Regions from separate parts of the Peribacillus sp. P4_C12 genome, predicted to be linked through region 1. Evidence: riboswitches for the same ligand, from Rfam matches in the RefSeq annotation. Region 1 holds a riboswitch; the other holds the start of a gene.

Region 1 (15,092 bases):
AGTGGACGATGATACTTTCACAGTGGAGTAGAGGTGTAATTTTTCTTATCCCACTTATTTCATTAATAACGGGGAATCTTGAAGCGTGGCACATTTTCACAGTCCAAATCATAGTAGGTTTAATTACGCCCTTATATTCACCCGCTAATCAATCAATTTTGCCTACAATTGTTCCTGAAAACCAGCTAAGCGCTGCAAATGCTTATTTAGATGGAACGATTCGATTAATGACGTTCTTGGCACCAATTGGAGGGGGAGTCGTTGTAGAGTACTTAGGTGTTAAAACCACATTACCACTTGTTTGCTTATTGCTTATTACAAGTGGTTTTATACTGCTGTTCATCCAAGAATCAAGAGTCTCATTATCTATACGCAAATCATGGTTAAACCAATTTATTGAGGGTCTATCCTATTTTTTCAGACAGTCCCTCATCGTTTGGTTAGGAGTCTTTTTGGCGTTTGTTCAATTTGGAGTGGGAGTTACGATGGTTATCACTCTTCCCTATATCACTGGTGAGTTATCTGGTAGTTATGCAGAGTACGGATATTTTATGGCTAGTTTCCCTTTAGGGTATGTAATTGGTTCCATGCTTGTAAGTAAAATAAAACATAAGAGTCGCAGGGTTTTGATGTTAGGAGCATTAATTATCGGAGGTCTGACATATATCTCCTTAGGTATTAGCAATAGTATAGTTGTTGCATTCTTGACTGAAATTCTTGCTGGAATAGCTATGGCTATTTTTAGTATTCATAATAAAACTATTTTTCAACAAAGCGTACCTAATCATATAATGGGGAAAATATCCTCGGTTCGATTGTTTATTATTAGAGGGACGATGCTATTAGGGGTAATAACAGGTACATTTTTGAGTGATATCTGGGGGATACGTCCATTGTACTTTTTAATAGGAAGCATTATCTGCACTGTATCTTTATTAGGAATATTACTTCCTTTCTTTAAGTTCATTGATAACTCGAATAAAGGGGAACGTTCTGTTTCTTAAATTAGTGGGGAAATGTTAAATAAACATAAAAAACCAAGCTAAGACATTTCCATTAAGATGAAATCTTGTGTAAAGCCACACTACTTAAGGAAAGAAGAAAGGCTACTTACACTTTTTCAGTCTTAGCAAGGGCAAGGGGAATCTGATAAAAAGTTGCTGCTGGATTAGTCTCCCATGCTCATCCCTTTTAATGTCACAGCAGTTATGAACACAGTCACACATATGATTGAGGTAGATACTACAATGGCGATTGGTAAACTCATAAAAAATCCCTCCTTTAAAGTATTGTTACGTTGCTAAGATCAACCTTAGCTCCAATTAAAAAGTTGTAAGTAAGTTTATCCATTGACGCACCTTCAAAGTCGATTTTCTTTAAATCAGACGTTCGAAATTGAACATTCTTGAGTGTTGCGTCGCGAAATGATGCTTTCTTCAATGTTGAGCCCTCAAAAATGGTTTGGTTAAATGTTTCCCCATCAAAGATAAGACCAGCTAAATTACAGCTTTTAAAGTGGGTTTTGTTATAGTTACTATTTTTAAAAATGACTCCCTTTAAGTTTGAACTTTTAAATAGGGTACTCGTTAAATTGACGTTTTCAAAGATACAATTATTTAAGTTACTGCTTTTAAATGTGCTGTTCGTTAGGTCGGAATGGCTGAAATCAGAACGGGTTAAATCGCAGGAATTAAATTTTCCATCATGCACCGAAACCGAGCGGAAGTCGGAATCCAATAAGCGTTGCCTAGAATAGTCCATGTTTATCGCCTGTTCAAGCTCACTGTATTGGAGATTAAATGCTTCTAGGAGCTCTGACACTTCTCCAATTGAATCCACCGTTAATCTATAAGCCTCCTGCTCACTAGAACCTTTTTGTTTATAGTCATTATATTTCTCTATTAAGTTTTGCAGCAGTTCTTCTTCCAGTTCCTTTGCTGTTTTGGCATTTTGATACGGAGCAAAAATGCTGTGAACATGTGCATTTAGTTTTTCAATCACATTTTTTCTTCCTTTCTACAAGAGGCGTTCAAGTATTTGCTTGGCTTGCTCCCAGTTATTTTTGTTTTGCGTATATGTGTCTTCTCCGATTGGGGTGATTTTATAATATTTTCTTCTGCCACCTTGTGTAGCATCTCCCCAATAGGAGATGATGCATTCGTCTTTTTCAAGACGTTTTAAGCTGGAATACATCGTTGCTTCCTTTATTTCGTACTGCTCATTTGAACTCACATATATCAATTTACTAATTTCATAACCATATTTATCGCCACTTTGCAGGAGTTTTAAAATCATCGTATCAACATGTCCGCGTAGCAGGTCAGAGGATAGTTTTCGTTGAACCAAATCCTCACCTCCTTTGGTATACCTTATAACATATTACTATGACAGTCAAGGTAATGTTATTCATTAGGGGGAGCATAAGAATTTTAGGTCATTTAGTACGCAAGAAAAAAACCTTTTATATAAGAAAAATGACCCTGAAATTGATCCGGAATCATCTACTTATTAGCTATTGGTGTTTTTTTCTTAGCTTTGTGAGTTGAAAATTGTTTTTACTACACTTTGTCGAGAAAAACAGTTGGTGTAATAAGGGGTATTTGTAACTTTAATGCATACTTGGAAGGAATTTATTATGATCTATAGAAGTAGTGTTAAGGGATATCTAGGAGGGGAGAATTTGAATAATTCTTGGAATAAAGTGATATATAAGATTTGGTCTCCAATTTATGACGAAATTTTCAATTCATATCTCTTTTTAAATGCCAGAAGAAGAATATTTGAAGAGATATCGTTTAATAGCAGAGAAAAGGTTCTGTTTGTGGGCGTAGGAACGGGGGCCGACTTAGAGTTAATCAAGCACTTTGACTTAGAGATAACAGCAATAGATCTCTCAACTGATATGCTTAAAAAAGCAATGGAGAAATATGAAAATACCTCTATCACGTTTTTAGAAATGGATGCACAAAATATGGAATTCAACAATGAATCGTTTGATTATATAGTTGGAAGTTTGGTCCTTTCTGTAGTGCCTGATGCAAATAAATGTTTTCAAGAAATGATTAGGGTTTTAAAACAAGATGGGAAAATAATTATATTCGATAAGTTTATCTCTAAAAATAAACAGCTATCATTACCGAAGAAGCTTCTTAGACCTTTTATTAGAGTTTTAGGTACAGATATTGGCTTGCGGTTTGAAGACTTGTATCCTAGACATGGTAAAAATCTAAAAATCGTAGAAGATCAATCGATTATGATGAATGGAATGTATAGAAAGATAATAATTTGTAAATGAAGATGACGTGCCTAACTAAGGAGTAGGAAACAATGAATAAGGGTCTTTATGAAGCACACCTACCAGTGAGTAATCTTGCTAATTCAATTGAGTTTTATAAAAAGTTAGAGTTAGAAATAGCCTATCAAATGATACATTAGCTTTCTTCTGGATTGAGAAAGGACACAGCTGGTTAGGATTATGGGAAACAGATAAAGTAGACACACCATATCACCCTTCTTTAAGGCATATTGCGTTAAATATAGATATAAAAGATGTCGAGAATGCAAAGGATTGGCTTGAAGGAAAGGGAATACAAATAAAGATTGCGTTTGGATTTCCTCCTGAAAAGCAACCACTTATTCTTCCTATAACCCTCAAGCTCACGCTGCTATTTATTTTCAAGATCCTGAAGGTAATTCCCTTAAATGAATTACTCCCTTAAGATTGGACTTTGAGGAATACTTTGAAATGATGTCATTAGAAGATTGGGATACAAGATAGTTTGTCGGTGAAAAGATATAAATGGTAACGATTGCAAGTATGCATTTGTGAGGGGAAGTACTAGTTGTTTGTTGGAATACCTATCTTATTTGTTTTGTTTATAGCTACGAATACAATTGAGAAGACGTTAAAACCGGTAGAAAAGCAAAATAAACTGGTTATAGAGCTTTTGGAAAAAATACGAGATAAATAGAAGAACGCGGAATAACATCACTAAATTGGTGGTTGTATGTTTCAGAAGTGGCTTGGAAGAAGTCAAATACGAAACCCAAACGAGATACTTTCCAGCTGGGTACTTATTTACAGAACTAATTATATCAAGAAAAGGCAGCAACAAAGCACTTTGTTAATCAGCTTAACAACAAAGAATATTACTCCACCAGTGAATAGGGTTAATAAGAAAAACAAAATAAGCCTGTACCCATTTAATAATTCCAACTACTTAGACTTATTAGCGAACATGTTTGTTTACTTTTCTTTTAGCCACTTTTTTATCATTGTGTATTCTCCAATTAAAATACCTACTAGAAAGAAAGTAACACCTGTAAAATGATCTGGGTTTTTAAATGAAATTTCACAAATTGTTATACCAATAAGAAATCCTAAAAGAATAACAATATATGATTTAGATCTAAATTTAAGATAATTCAACATAATAGGCCCATTTCTTATTTTTTATAGTCATTGTTTTATATAATAATACATGAATATTTTAATTTTTGTAATATAAATATAAATCAGAAAATTATCCGATATATAATTATAAACATGCAAAATGTTGATAATCTTGAAGAAGAGATTAGAAAGTTAATCACAGATCGCATTTTACAAATGCTTAATTCGGCTTGCCAAAAATCCAATTGCATCACAAGGAACTCTTAAAGAGTTAATAAAATGGAGTTGAAAATATATGAATTATAGTGAAGTTATTAACCCTGATAATTGGATTGGCGGTTTCTATGAACTATCAATTGAGTATCACCCAGTTGGAGATAATAAAAGATTGAATGACGCTCTTGTTTCATTGCAGAAAAGCAAATTTTTCAACGGGATTTGGAAAGAACGGCAGGACTTTCAAACGCATTCAATTTCTTTACCAATAAAAATAGAAGATGACAGTGTGAATCATTTTTATGGAACACTATTTATATCTGATGGAAATACTTTGCCCTGTGCAATCACTATCACCAGAATCGATGGCGAATCTGATTGGTTAGATATATCAATACCACAAGCAATATTCGAGCAGATATATCCTTATAAATATCCGCTTACAAAAGAACTTAACCCCTGGTTAAATAAAGTTGATGAGATATTTATAAAAATAGCAGAAAACATATATAATCAATCATCTTTTGTCTTAGCAATGATAGGGGAAGAAATTTCAGGTGATACAAACCAAGAAAACATTACCGCTGAATACTTAGAAAAAACAACTTGTATTCTACCCATTCATTTACAGAACCGTCTTGAAGTTCAAGAAAAAGGGGAAGAGCTGTCAAATCGACTTAGGTTGTTCTAAGTTGTCTAGCTAACTCTGATTCTAATCAAAAATAACTTCAGGTGAATAAATTTTTTGGAATTCAGTACAATTAGTTGGAAGGATTTAATTGAAAAGAGGGGATATTTTGTCTGAAACGATTTATAACTATGAAGATTTATTAGAAATGCTGGACTCGTTATTGCGTGAACCAACTAAATTCTGGAATGATTTTTATGAAGATCGTGAAAAGGAGATTCCCTTTTTTGAAAACCTACCAGACGAGAATTTAGTTAATTATTTTGACAGAGAGTTACTTGGTTCAGGGGAGGTTCTTGAACTTGGATGTGGTCCTGGAAGGAATGCCATTTATTTTGCTCAAAAGGGCTGCTCAGTTGATGCTGTTGACGTTTCAAAAGAAGCTCTTGAATGGGGAAAAGAGTGGGCAACAGAAAAGAAAGTGAACATCAATTTTATTCAAAAAAACATTTTTGACTTAGAAATTGAAGAAGGAAAATATGACACCGTCTATGATTCAGGTTGCTTTCATCATATTGCTCCACATAGAAGAATGAATTATATAGAAATGGTGAAAAAGGCGTTAAAGCCTAAGGGTTTCTATGCGATTACTTGTTTTGTTCAAGGAGGAATATTAGGTGGTGCAGATATTTCAGATTGGGAAGTATATAGATTAGGAAGTCTTAGAGGCGGGTTAGGTTTTACTGAGGAAAAACTAAGAACGATTTTCAAGGATTTTGAAGAGATAGAAATACGTAAAATGAAGGAATTTAAGCGGTCTAATGAAGTCTTTGGGGTATCTGGTTTATGGACTGCTTTATTTAGGAAAAAGTAATTTTTGTGAACTAGACCCTGCAATGTTCAGTGAAGTTCTAGAGAGGTTTACTGAAGCTACCAATAGATATTCTAATGAAATAATGAAAGCTCAACAGGAAACGATTAATGAATTAGGCTCTCCTGTCATATCACTAAACGATAACACCACGTTACTTCCCCTTATTGGTGATATTGACACAATGAGAGGGATGTTCTTGCTTGATAACAGGTTACAAAAATGTGCAGAAAAAAATGTTACTAGGCTTTTTATAGACTTATCAGGTGTTCATGCAATCGACAGTGTATCTGCTCAACAACTGTCAAAATTGATTGAATCCTTACATCTAAATGGGGTTGATACAACTCTTTCGGGACTTCGTCCAGACATAGCTATTACTGCTGTGCAACTTCAACTGCCTTTTGATAAAGTAACGATAAAATCCACTCTGGCCCAAGCGATTCATACAAATGAATAAACTATCTACAGGCTGGGACACAAGGCCATAAAGCTAAAAATGGTTTAACTGGGGGAATTCTTACGTGAATGGTAAGGAAGTATTAAGGAGATTTGGTTTTCATGTAGAAGAGAAAAATAGATTGAGGACGGTGGACCATTGGATAAACAAGTAACATATGATAATGAAGCAGAAAGGGGCTATATTTACTTGGCTGAACCATATAAATACAAAATTTCAAATACGGATGAGCTCCCACAAAATAATGATATAATGCTGGATTTTGGTAACGACCTTCCGATCATCGGAATTGAATTAGCAGGAGATACTGTGATAAAAGTCCAGATCATGAGCTTTTTTACTCTTTCAGATTGAATGATAAATCAGTAAAACAGTCAGTTACTCATCCAGATACTGCGAAAATAGTGTTTCTCTTTTCGGATGCTGACTGTTTAGATTTTATAGGGATTGATATATATGACACGAAGTCATACGATGAGTCATTCTTAATTGGCCGATAAGCCCAATCTTTTTTAGGTCATCTCGTCCAGCGAAAGCCGGAACCGATGAGAGGGTATCCTGCTCCTTGATTAGGGACCTAGGTTATTCAATATTTGCAAACACGGCTAGATCTTCTTTATTACCAACCACTAAAAGCATATCTTTTTCAAGGATATTCTGATCAGGTGACGGAGCTATGATAATTTCTCCATTACTCACGATGGCAATTACACTGATATTATATTTCGCACGTAAATCAAGCTCTCTGAGACTTTTTCCTGTCATGCTTATGGGTATAATGATTTCCTCGATATTGTATTCTTTTGAGAGTTCTATATAGTTCAGCATGTTGGGTGATAGGAGTTGATTAGCGACCCGTTCACCCATATCTCTTTCAGGGTAGATAACCCAGTCAGCACCAACTTTAGCGAGCACTTGACCGTGATGTTTATTTAGAGCTTTTGCTATTACCTTTTTCACTCCTAGTTCCTTTAAAAGCAATGTAGTTAAAATGCTTGACTGCATATCATTTCCGATGGCTACGATGACACAATCAAAATTACGGATACCAATGGATTTTAGTGCCTCTTCTTCGGTAGTATCAGCCATAACTGCATGAGTTACACTTAATTCTGCATTCTCGACTCTTTCCTCGCTTACATCAATACCCAAGACTTCTTGTCCGGCTGTATATAATCTATGAGCTACACTCGTTCCGAATCTTCCTAAACCGATAACGGCATATTGTCGTTTTCCCATCTTTAACACTCCCTCATTAATGATTAACCAATCATGATTTTGCCTTTTGGACGGCGGAATGGATCTGGTTTACGTCTCATTGCGATAGCAAAAGCAAAAGTCAAAGGTCCAACCCGGCCCGCAAACATTGTGAAAATTATGAGCATCCGACCAATGGGGGATAATTCYGGGGTTAATCCCATTGAGAGACCCACGGTAGCAAATGCTGAAGTGGCTTCAAATAAAACCGTCAAGAAATCACTTCCGGTTTCTGTAATAGTCAGCAGAATGGTGATGGTTGAAACGATAAATAACCCTATGAAAGTAACGGATAATGCTTTAAATATCGTTTCATTCACAATGCGGTACCGAAACAATACCACATCTTCTTTTCCTTTAATCTGTGACCAAACCGTTCCAATCAGCGTGGCTAATGTGGTGGTTTTAATCCCGCCGCCAGTCGATCCCGGTGAAGCCCCAACAAACATCAAGAAAATGATAAGCAGCAATGTGGGTTGTGTTAAATCAGGGATATTCAATGTATTAGAACCTGCTGTCCTCGGAGTAACGGATTGAAACAAAGAAGCCAACGTTTTCCCCATGAAAGATAAAGGCTGCAATGTTTTGGCATTTCCAAATTCAAATATAAAGATTAAAATGGCCCCTCCAATTGTAAGGATTAAGCTAGCCATCAGTACAACCTTCGTATGTACAGACAAACGATGGGTAACACGGTATTCGTAAATTTCATTCATCACGATAAATCCTATTCCGCCTAATGTGATCAGGGAAGCGACTGTAAGGGTTACGAAAGGATCTGATACATAAGGAGTCAAACTCCTGAATTCTCCCATTAAATCAAAGCCGGCATTATTGAAGTTCGATATGGAATGAAAAACCCCGTAATAGATTGCTTTGCCGATTGGCATYTCAAAAGAAAAGCGAATCGATAAGATAAGGGCACCCATGCCTTCAATGATGGCCGTGAAAATTAAAAGCCGTTTTACTAACTTGACTACACCTGCCATGGATAGATTATTTAAGGACTCCTGCAAGAGTAACCTGCCTTTTAAAGAAATCCTTTTGCCTAATAGGAAAAAGAAAAACGTCGCAAATGACATAAACCCCAACCCGCCTATTTGAATGAGTGATAAAATGACTAGCTCTCCAAATTTAGTAAAAGTGGTTCCCGTATCCACTACGACAAGTCCTGTTACACATGTAGCAGAGGTTGAGGTAAATAAAGCATTTAGAAAAGAAAGACCATTCCCATTTTCAGTGGAAATCGGCAGGGTTAATAAATAGGCTCCAACAAGTATCAGGAAGGCAAAGCCAAGTACAAGAATTTTTGGCGGATCTAACAAATCTTTTGCTTTTATCAAAATGATCATCCTTACCTGTAAATTAGTAAGCTACAATAATAACAAAACGAAATATACCTCTCTGATGTTTCCATCAGGAAATCGTTATCCAGTGGTAGGGTTAGTATTTCGCTTGTATTTCATTCTATTCGTACAACCAATGGACCAAGTTACTTTTCCTGTACATGAAGCCATTTGGCACAAGCCTCTTTATGTGTGATAAAGGTATTTATTATCCTTAATCCCTAATTGAGTCGAGCTTAGGAAATTCTCTTTGGAAAATCCCTTTTTAATGCATAATAAAAAGACCTACGTAAACATCTGGCTGCTATTTTGCCACAAAAACAAAATAGCCCCTGAAATCGGCGGTCTTATGACCTCCTTCGCTTTAGCCGACGAAGTTAGCTGACGGGTAGGATGGCGAAAGAGCTGATCTCATCCCTTCTGCATGGCAGAATTAACCCCAAATGATTGGGTCCTCCGTACTCAATTTCCTTGAGTTTAGGCCGAAATGTATTAAATTGATAAACGTATTCTACTCCCATCATTTACTAGTTGTAAACCCCTAAATTGTAAAAAAATATTGCTAGAACAAAACAGAAAATTTACGTTTTATTTACATATTAAAAACTTATTGACAAAAATTAGTTGGGACATTATGATAGGTTCGATAAATTTGAAAAATGACACCAGTAATTTTATACATCATTTCTTGAAGCGTATGTCATTGCGAATCTATGTTTCTAATATATATATGGTATTTCCTTTTGGAATTAGATACAGAAAAGCTCAAATTTCATTGCATTCGAATTTTGAAATTTTAATACATTATATAAAAAAGGCGGGCAAGTATGGAGAAGACGTTTAATAGATATGTTGTTAACGCTACAGGTAAAGGTGGACAGACGTATTTAACTCAATGCCAGGATAAAGATGCACTAAGGAAATGGATAGCCGATCATGAGGATCAAATAATAATGAATGAGTTAAGGATAACAGATAAGAAAAAGAATCCATTGATAAATTTTTTTTTCAAAGGTAATATCATCTGAATCCAGAGGTCCTTATTAACTGGATCATGCGAATAAATAATTGAACATTAAAAGATAGTAGAGGGTCAAGTATATTGAATAATTAATTCACTCATCATTTCCTTTTGCAGCATTTCAACTATGTAATTCCTGAGTTAATCACGCAACCTGAAGCTTAAACATCCATAATGCGTTTTTATTTTCAAACTCATTTTATATTGAATGAGTTTTTTTTGCGTGTATATTGTTGGGATGGAAATACTCCAAAAAGCTTAAAAGAGTTGGATGTAATAGAAAGTGTTTTCGAAAATGGCTCTAAAAGAAACGAGTGAAAAATCCTGGAAGACTGAAAACCGATGAGGAAAAAGTTATGCCTTATATCATATGGATCAAAGGATATTTCTGCATTCGTTCGGATAGTTGGTTTATGCAAACTTACCATGAAAATGTAATGCAATATATGAGGAAGTTAGAGTATATGTCAGTATTATTCAAAGAGTTCATTGTGGAGTACCCGGTACGCCCCTAGAACCATTTTATTTATAGCATCATAAAAGGACACTTTTACAAACTTTAAATAAATTGCTACTAACATTTTGAATAGATCATTAGGTCCTATGTAAAGAAGATGTTTAGACATTCTTAGTCTAAACATCTTCTTTTAATCTTTTCATTTTTCACATCCATAGAGGATAAGAAGGTTTAATCGTATTCGTGAGAAACCTCGCCCTTGATTATTCTCTAATACATGGGGGGGAACCTCCATGACACATGTGGTAATACTGGGGCGACAATACTTTTACTTAATATCCATTTTTTAGATAGTTTGTTGTTTGGAAGTTATTGACTTTTTGTTCGTTTACTCCAATAATAGTCTTAAATACATCTATATTCAATGTCCTAAATGGTAATAAACTTAGGACTCTATGAAATTTTTTAGGAAACATGAGAAGTCCCTATGTAAACAGCTGATTTTACCTTTTTTTCTGTTTTATTTTGGCAAATCATTTACTTCATATGCTACTTGTATTCCAGATTCAATCGCCCCTTGCATCCAACCGTGGGTAAGTGTAGTATGTTCACCGGCAAAGTGCACTCTTCCTTCAGGTATAGAGATATAAGGATAAAGCTCGGTTTCCTGACCCGGTTCAAAGGCAGTGAAAGCTCCGCAAGAATATTCATTATCTACCCAACTAAAGGAAGTTCCTGAAACAAACTCAGAATAGACTTGGTTACCGTAAATTTCAGCTAAGTTCTTTAAAGCATATTGAATGCGATCTTTCTTTGATAAACCGTTCCATGTTAAAGCTTCATCCGCCCATGTATAACTTGCCAAAACCACAGCAGGTCCTTTTGTACCAATCCCCTGACTTGGGTAATAAGTGAATCGAATCGGAAGGTCAGTTATGGATTTACCACCATATTGATGATGCCTTTCCCAAAATCTGCTTTTAAACTCGATTCCGATTTTGGTAGCTTCCATATAGTTGAGCTCACGAATCGCTCTCCGTTTATAATAGGAAAAAGAATGGTATGGTTCAACTTCCACAAATCGTAACAGTGAAAAGGGGATAGTTATGATGGCAAGATCACCAGTTATAGTGGAATGCTCTAAGGTGTGCTGATGAGTGGAATGGATGGTTACACGGTTGTTATGTTGAACAATTTTAGTCATCCTTTGATAGAACATAATGACATCTTTTAATTGCGGCAGAAATGCCCTTGGAAGCAGATCCATACCACCGGTTATCTCATAGAAACGATTTGCTCCGAAGGACGCCGCTTCTCGTAAAACTTCAACAAATGACATCCCCATATATGCTTCGTAGTCAAGGAGTAAACCTATCATATCGACCGCGCCATCTGAAAAAGTCGTAGCATATTGATAATGGTAAGTGTTTAAGAAAGTACCTAGTGAGTAGTTTTTAAATTCTTTTTCTACGAGATCCCAATTTCTCTTTGGATCTTGTTTAATAAAATCGAGAATTGGCTGTGTAGCTAAATTCACCAGCATCTCTGCGCTTTTACCTCTTTCATTCGGGGCAACGGGAAAGTTGAGAATACCAGGAGACCGTTCAAAGATGTTAAGACGTGTTTTAATACCATTGAGATAAAGAATATCCATTGGAGTTCGGTTAATAAACTGGTTTACGGTTAGTCCAAATTTTTTAATATACTCTAATGTCAAAAAATGACCTTCAGGAATACGCATTGGACCTAGGTTTAAATAAAGCCCATTGCTAAAGGGAGAGTGTATTGTATAGGTGCGTCCGCCCACCCTGTTGTTTGCTTCAAGGATGGTGACGTTGTGCCCTGCCTCCTTCAATAGAGAAGATGCAACCAGTCCTGCTAGTCCTGCGCCCACAATAGTAATATTCTTGGGAACTTGCGACTTTTTAAGACCATTTTTAATAATGCTAATCATTTGTTGAGTCGTTAACTGATTATTAGGCATATCTTCGCCCCTAGTGAAAAAGATTTATTACATTGTATTCACTAGCAGAGATGCATATGTATTCAAGAGTTAATCAGATGATATTTATAGATAATAATCAGGATAAAAAACGGGTATTATCTAAATAAAAAACAAAGAAGCAGAATCAATTAGTACATTGGTAGTTTTATAAATCTGTTATGTCAGCTGCCTTTTCATTTTCTTTTACTTTAAGGTAATGGAGAATGATATCTTCCAGGGTCAAGCATTTCGGATGCAAGGCTCTGTATGTTTTCTGCAGGGATACTAGAACTTTCTTCAGTACTTTTCAATAAGGATGTGGGGTATTGGTTTTTGCTTTATTTATTTGTATGAAAACAAAAGGGGGATTATCAAGTGAAGGGATTTGAATTTTTCAGAATGCCACAGACTATTATATATGGCCGGCAATCTTTTGAGAAAGTGGGAGCGGAAGCGGCATTATGTGGGAAGAAAGCACTCATTATAAGTGATAAGGTAATGAGCCGACTCGGTTGCGTCAATCAATGTTGTCAGTATCTTCATGACAACGGAGTAGCAAGTGCAGTTTATCTTGGAGTTGATTCAGAACCAACAGACCAATATGTGGAAGAATCATTAGAACTTTTTGAAAAGGAGTCATGTGATCTAATCATTTCCCTTGGTGGAGGAAGCTGTATTGATACTGGGAAAGCAATTGCTGTCCTTGCCACGAATGGTGGATATATTGGAGAATATATGGGTGGAAGAAAAATAGCGGACAAAGCGGCAATACCGCACATTGCTATTCCAACAACTGCTGGAACGGGTTCAGAAGCGACGGATGCTACTGTTATTACTAACACCGATGATGATGTGAAGATGATGATTAAACAGCCGAATTTTATGCCTTTAGTCGCCATTGTCGATCCGTTGCTGACAGTTTCTTCTCCACCACATATAACAGCTGCGACGGGTGTGGATGCATTAAGTCATGCGGTTGAGGCCTATTTATCAAAACGGTCTCACCCAATGACAGACACAATGGCTCTGTCCGCGATGAGATTGATTGTGGAGAATATTGAAAACGCTTACGATGATGGGGATAACATAGATGCCCGTGAAAAGATGTCATTAGGAGCCCTTCAAGCAGGGATAGCATTCTCGAATTCTTCCGTTTGTTTGGTTCATGGAATGTCGAGACCAATTGGAGCTTTGTTCCATGTACCTCATGGATACTCGAATGCCATGCTATTGCCAGCGGTATTGGAATTCAGCAAGGAAGCCTGTATGGAGCGGTTGGCGGATTTGGGGAGAATTTTTAAAACTGAATATAAAAACCTTTCTATAGAAAGGGCAGCTTTGGTTGCGGTAGAATCTGTTAAGGCACTTTGCCAAAAGCTGAACATTCCTAATCTCGAAGGATGGGGAATAGAAGAGGAGAAATTTAATCTCTCAGTCAGTAAAATGGCAAGAGACGCCATAGATAGCGGGAGCCCTGCTAATAACCCGAGGGTCCCAACTAAACAAGAATTAGAAGAGTTGTATCATACTTGTTATCATTATAAGTTTGCTACTGAAGATAAAGTACAGGGGTGAATATGTGGAGACTTCAATTTTAAAATACCTCATAACTTAGTTAGTGCCAAGCATACTTGCTGAGATAAGTATGAATTCTTTCTTTAATCACTATCCCACAGGTGGTGGGGCAGAGTCTGGTTTAACGTTCCGATTCTTTTGGGTATCTATGTTGGGCGAAGTAGAATTGGTTAGAGGACATGGTGATTATTTGCATGAAATTCTTGATCAATAAAACAAGTTGTTGTCCATTGCGTTTATCAAGATAGAATGCCACCAATTAGGTGGCATTTTACATGTATATCTATTTATACCATTCTGATGTATTATACTTTTTTAACCATGATCTTTTCTTTGTTAATATCTAATTCACCATTGAATGTAAAGTTGAATTTCTTATACAAGTGAAGTGCAGCTTGATTATCTTCAATTACACTTAAATAGATTTCATTACAATTATATTCTTTAGTTAATCGTTGTATTAAAGCTTTTAACATGATACTTCCAAGCCCAAGACCTTGATATCTAGCATCAATTAAAAAACGATCTAACCACACTCTTCCATTTTCCCCTTCCTCGGGAAAAAATCCATACATAGCAAAACCGACCAAGCTATTGTCTGAATAAAGTCCCACTGGCTTATAATATTTACACTCCATGGCTTCTTCTAAACATTGTTCTGTCGTTTCAATAAACGATTTTTGCATTGTGTTTATTCCCAATTTTAAAATATCATTTACATTTTCGTTCGTGACTTCATTAATAGTGATGGTCATAATATTAATCCTTCCTCATTTTCCCTCATGTTTAGCCGTTTTGTTAACATGATATACTAATAGCCTAAGGTATATGGTTACCATATAGTCAAGGGAGAGATTGTATTGGTCGATGGAAATTTAGGCAAA
Region 2 (5,127 bases), on a different contig from region 1:
CCAGGTTGGAACCCTTCTTCATTTCTTTCTTCTACTATCATGCGCAATCCACGCTTTGGTCTGAGTGTAAGGGTTGTAATTGGTTTTACTTCATGATGGTCCGGTGCTAGCCTAATTCTATATCGTTGAGCAATACACGCTAGGACAAGCACAGCCTCCATCAATGCAAAATGATTACCAATACAAACTCTTGCCCCCCCGCTAAACGGAAAGTAAGCGTACGTAGGTAAAGTTTTCAAATAGTTGTTTTCAAATCTTTCAGGAATAAAAGAATCTGGATTATCAAAATACTCCGGCTTGTGCTGCATCACATATGGACTTAGCAAAAACATATCGCCTTTTTTAAAATGATGCCCACCTATTTCCACATCCTCCTCCGCTTCCCGTGAAATGATATAGACTGGCGGGTATATGCGAAGTGATTCCCTGATAATATTTTGTGTGTATGTTAATTTCATGAAATCGTCAGGCGTAGGAGTACGGTTGCCTATTACTCTATCTATTTCATTGAAAAGTTTAGTTTCCACTTCTGGATTCTGTGAAAGAAAGTATATGGCCCAGGAAAGCGCATTTGCCGTCGTTTCGTGACCGGCAATGAAGATGGTCATTAGTTCATCGCGTACCTGCTGGTTTGACATACCTAAGCCGTCCTCATCATCTCGAGCCTCCATTAAAATTCCAAGCATATCTTCATGTCTTTCTGCATCTTCCCTACGTTTTTCGATAATGCTATAAATCACTTTATCAAGTCTTTGTATCGCATTTTTATATTCACGGTTGCTTTTAGTTGGAACCCATAAGGGTAATTGAAGAAGTGTTCTCATCCTTTTGACGGAAAGTCTCAAGGCTGCTTCCATCGGTTCTCCGACCACATCATACCCATCTTTGAAATCCATGCTGAACATGGTCTTGCTTATTATCCCAAGGGCGATATTCATCATATCTTTCGTAATAATCCGTTCTTTCTCATTTTCCCAAGTTGAAATATAGTCCATTGTTATATCAATCATATCCTGGGCATAATTGCTAATATGGGACCTTTTGAAGGAGGGTTGAATAAGCCTTCTCTGGCGCCTGTGAACGTCTTTTTCGCTTGTAAGAAGTCCTTCATCACCAACGAGTGGTTTTATAGCATTGCTGTCCTTAGATTTGACGAAGGATTTTTGTTTCGTTACAAGTATCTGCTTTATTAGTTCCGGGTTTGAAATGAGGTAAACATTTTGGAAAGGTCCAAAACGGAATTTTGCAACGTCTCCATATTCTTTTGATAAACGGGTAAGAAAGCCAAGTACATCTTTTTGAAACTCCTTTGTATGGCCAGAAATTAGTTTTCCATTTGGGACCATTGGAGAATCATATAAAACTTCATCAGTTTCACTCAATGTTGTTTTCTCCTTTCGGTAATAATAATTTCTTGTAATCATTCTATGAGAAAAAACTATATTGGTTTGGACAAGTTGTTAAAAGAAAGAGCACATAATTTTTAATTAGTTAATCATAATGAATGAATATACGAGTCCTAAAGGGGGAGGAGAGATTACTAGATTTCTATTCTTACTCAACTAAAAATAACGTTTTCTCTATAAGTTGAGTATAGAAAATAACAAATCGTGAGAGCGTATTTTGAGCTGATAAGAAACCACAAAGAGGAGAGAAGTACAAATGATAGTTCCTAATTTACTGGTAATAAACAGGTTAGGAATGAAAGGTGTCTAGTGTAAAAAACTCTGGGTGAGAGGAACCCAGAGTTTTTTTGGGGGATATTCAGAAAGGAAATTCCTTTTGTTAATAAATGAGAGAAATATTCAGCTTCGTTCGTCCCTATTTCTATTATGGTGCTGATCATTTTTTTCCTTTGCAGGACCACCATATTGTTCGTTAATTTCTTTAGCCACTTGATCTAAAAACTCATCAGATATGATTGGGTTATCAGTTTTTTGGGGCATGTATTCTGTTCTCTCCTTTCTTGGTACTAATGTGTCTTAATCACTAATGAAGTATTTGTTAACAACATAACCCCTCTAAGAAAAAATTATTCTTTTTGTTTGCAAAATTTTCATTTACTTTTCCGAATCACGGGAGTATGATAATCAACAGTTTCATATTTCTAAATCGCTGAAACCTTATGGTACGGGGGAACCGTTATAAGGATTGTTTTCAATCCAAGGGGTGAATCCTTTCTAGGTAGGGCTACTCAAAGGTCCGAATCCGACAGCTAACCTCGTAAGCGTTATATGAGAAGGAAGGTGGAGCTTGTGAGACAAAAAAATGATGTCTGCAGGTCTATTTAACTATGACTTGTGGGCATTTTTCTATTTTATTCTTGTTTTTTTCGTGAAGTTTTTTTCATATAACTGGGCAAAATAAACTTAATTTGAAAAATGGCGGTGATTCTAAGTGTTATCTTCTATAAAGAGGTTCTTAATAGGTCGGCCTCTAAAATCTACTGCATTAGGTGACCAAAAGCTTAACAAAACAAAAGCTTTGGCCATATTATCTTCTGATGCTTTGTCTTCCGTTGCATATGGCCCGGAACAAATTTTAATTGTTTTAATTACAGTGGGTTCCGCAGCATTTTGGTATTCCATTCCTATCGCCATTGGTGTATTGATTCTGTTAATGGCTTTAATCTTGTCCTATAGACAAATTATCTTTGCTTATCCTCATGGCGGGGGAGCATACGTGGTTTCAAAAAACAATTTGGGTGTGAATCCTGGGTTGATAGCTGGAGGATCTTTGTTAGTCGACTATATCCTAACTGTGGCTGTAAGTGTTTCTGCGGGTACAGATGCCATCACATCTGCTTTTCCCAGCCTACATTCATATAATGTGATTATTGCTATAATTTTTGTAATTCTTCTTACCATCCTTAACCTAAGAGGGGTAACAGAGTCGGCTTCCGTATTAGCCTATCCAGTGTATCTATTCGTTTTAGCGTTATTCATTCTGATTGGTGTAGGTGTATACAAAATTTTGACTGGTGAAGTTTCCCCTGACTTACATGCATCAATCGGAACACCAGTAGCAGGGATCAGTTTATTTATACTTCTAAGAGCTTTTGCATCAGGTAGCTCTGCATTAACAGGAGTTGAAGCGATTTCCAATGCGATTCCAAACTTTAAAAATCCAGCGCCTAATAATGCTGCAAAAACATTAATAGCTATGGGTTCCTTACTTGCTGTGTTATTTACGGGTATTGTATTCTTAGCCTATTATTTAAGCATTGTTCCTAGCGCAGAGGTAACTGTTGTTTCACAAATTGCTGAAGAGATATTTGGACGCAATTTTATGTATTACTTTATCCAAGGTACGACAGCATTAATATTAATCCTTGCTGCCAACACTGGCTATTCTGCTTTCCCTTTGCTTGCGGTAAATCTTGCAAAGGATAAATTCATACCTAGGGCGTTTACAATTAGAGGAGACCGATTAGGATATTCCAATGGAATTATCATACTAGGACTTGCATCAATCATCTTAATAATCGCATTTGGAGGACATACAGAAAATCTTATTCCCCTTTATGCGGTAGGGGTATTTATTCCATTTACGTTGTCCCAGACCGGGATGATTGTTAAATGGATTCGCGAGAAGCCAAAAGGATGGATGATGAAGTTAACCATTAATTCAATTGGTGCCCTTATTAGCTTTATCGTCACGATGATATTCTTTTTAACAAAATTCACTCAGGTTTGGCCTGTTTTGATTTTTTTACCTATCATCATTGTTATTTTTCATCGAATTAGAAAGCATTATGAAGCAGTTGGTGACCAACTTAGGATTACAACTTGTGAGCCTATCTTACCAATAGAAGGGAATATCATTATTGTACCTGTGGCTGGTATAACTCATGTGGTTGAGAACTCCTTAAATTATGCTAAATCTCTTTCAGCACATCAGGTTATTGCCGTTTATGTTTCTTTTGAAAGAGAAGATGAAAAAAAATTCGAAGAAAAATGGAAGAAGTGGCAACCAGATGTTAGACTTGTGACACTAAACTCTTATTATAGGAGTATCATACAGCCATTAACTAAATTTGTAGATACGGTTGAACATAAAGCGAGGGAATCCAACTATAAAGTTACGGTAATAATCCCTCAATTTATTCCGAAGAAAGGCTGGCACAATATTCTTCATAACCAATCAAGTTTACTGATTAAGGCCTACTTGCTTTATAGAAGGAATGTAGTTGTTACGACTGTACCTTATCATTTGAAGAAATAAAAATATATAAAAAGTGATTTCATAGACAGCCTTACTTTGCTGTATTCTCTACAGAAAGAGCAAACCTTAACTGGGTTTGCTCTTTCTTCAATTTACGCTCTATATTGAGAAAAAAGGGTTGCCGCTGGCAATCCTTTTTATGTTGGACAATGTTTCTGAAGTTGAATTTGTCTATCCTTTTGAGTTCATCATTATCATTCATTAGATTAAATGGTTATTAGATAATCAAAATCCAGTAACCCTCTAAGAAGTTTTCATTGATAAAATTACCATGGCTCAATTTCCTTAATGAGAACATATTAAAAAAAGACAAAATAAAATTTTCTGATTTTATGTTTTGAACATACATATGTGGGGGTTGAAGATGGATATATTATTAGCTCTCTTACCGGCACTATTCTGGGGAAGTATCGTTTTATTTAATGTGAAACTTGGTGGTGGTCCCTATAGTCAAACGCTCGGTACAACGATTGGGGCTTTGATTTTTTCTATTGGGGTTTATTTTTTCGCGGATATCAAGTTGTCACCTCTAGTTTTTGGTGTGGGGTTTGTTTCAGGACTTTTTTGGGCTGTTGGACAAGCTAATCAGCTCAAAAGCATTGATTTAATGGGTGTCTCTAAAACAATGCCGATTTCAACGGGATTACAGCTGATTTCTACTACTTTATTTGGAGTCATTGTTTTTCACGAATGGTCTACACTGAAAGCGGTTATTTTAGGCGTACTGGCTTTAGTATTTATTATCATTGGAATCATATTGACCTCACTGGAAGATAAAGAATCAAAAGAGAGTAAATCGGGAAACTTGAAAAAGGGAATCGTTATTCTACTTATCTCAACATTTGGTTATTTAGTTTATGTGGTTGTTGCACGTCTTTTTGATGTTAATGGCTGGTCAGCATT

The links. Region 1 has a riboswitch for cyclic di-AMP ahead of AC1DUW_RS09310 (TrkH family potassium uptake protein). Riboswitches for the same ligand answer to the same signal wherever they lie in the genome.
Region 2: another riboswitch for cyclic di-AMP. It lies ahead of AC1DUW_RS09460 (APC family permease); the one in region 1 lies ahead of AC1DUW_RS09310 (TrkH family potassium uptake protein).

What each region holds. Positions count from the first base shown of each region.
Region 1 is NZ_JBFUIB010000039.1:6,925-22,016, reverse strand. Features, by position in the region: gene AC1DUW_RS09355 (MFS transporter) at 1-1,004, shown strand, start outside; gene AC1DUW_RS09350 (pentapeptide repeat-containing protein) at 1,282-2,001, opposite strand; gene AC1DUW_RS09345 (PadR family transcriptional regulator) at 2,017-2,346, opposite strand; gene AC1DUW_RS09340 (class I SAM-dependent methyltransferase) at 2,681-3,295, shown strand; gene AC1DUW_RS09335 (hypothetical protein) at 4,689-5,300, shown strand; gene AC1DUW_RS09330 (class I SAM-dependent methyltransferase) at 5,407-6,111, shown strand; gene AC1DUW_RS09325 (STAS domain-containing protein) at 6,194-6,568, shown strand; gene AC1DUW_RS09320 (hypothetical protein) at 6,707-6,922, shown strand; gene AC1DUW_RS09315 (potassium channel family protein) at 7,151-7,807, opposite strand; gene AC1DUW_RS09310 (TrkH family potassium uptake protein) at 7,831-9,177, opposite strand; cyclic di-AMP (ydaO/yuaA leader) riboswitch at 9,523-9,665, opposite strand; gene AC1DUW_RS09305 (hypothetical protein) at 9,999-10,199, shown strand; gene AC1DUW_RS09300 (flavin monoamine oxidase family protein) at 11,170-12,633, opposite strand; gene AC1DUW_RS09295 (iron-containing alcohol dehydrogenase) at 13,033-14,208, shown strand; gene AC1DUW_RS09290 (NUDIX hydrolase) at 14,252-14,422, shown strand; gene AC1DUW_RS09285 (GNAT family N-acetyltransferase) at 14,514-14,963, opposite strand; gene AC1DUW_RS09280 (MerR family transcriptional regulator) at 15,069-15,092, shown strand, end outside.
Region 2 is NZ_JBFUIB010000040.1:14,934-20,060, forward strand. Features, by position in the region: gene AC1DUW_RS09450 (cytochrome P450) at 1-1,382, opposite strand, end outside; gene AC1DUW_RS09455 (hypothetical protein) at 1,806-1,946, opposite strand; cyclic di-AMP (ydaO/yuaA leader) riboswitch at 2,104-2,246, shown strand; gene AC1DUW_RS09460 (APC family permease) at 2,398-4,224, shown strand; gene AC1DUW_RS09465 (RhaT/GlcU family sugar-proton symporter) at 4,589-5,127, shown strand, end outside.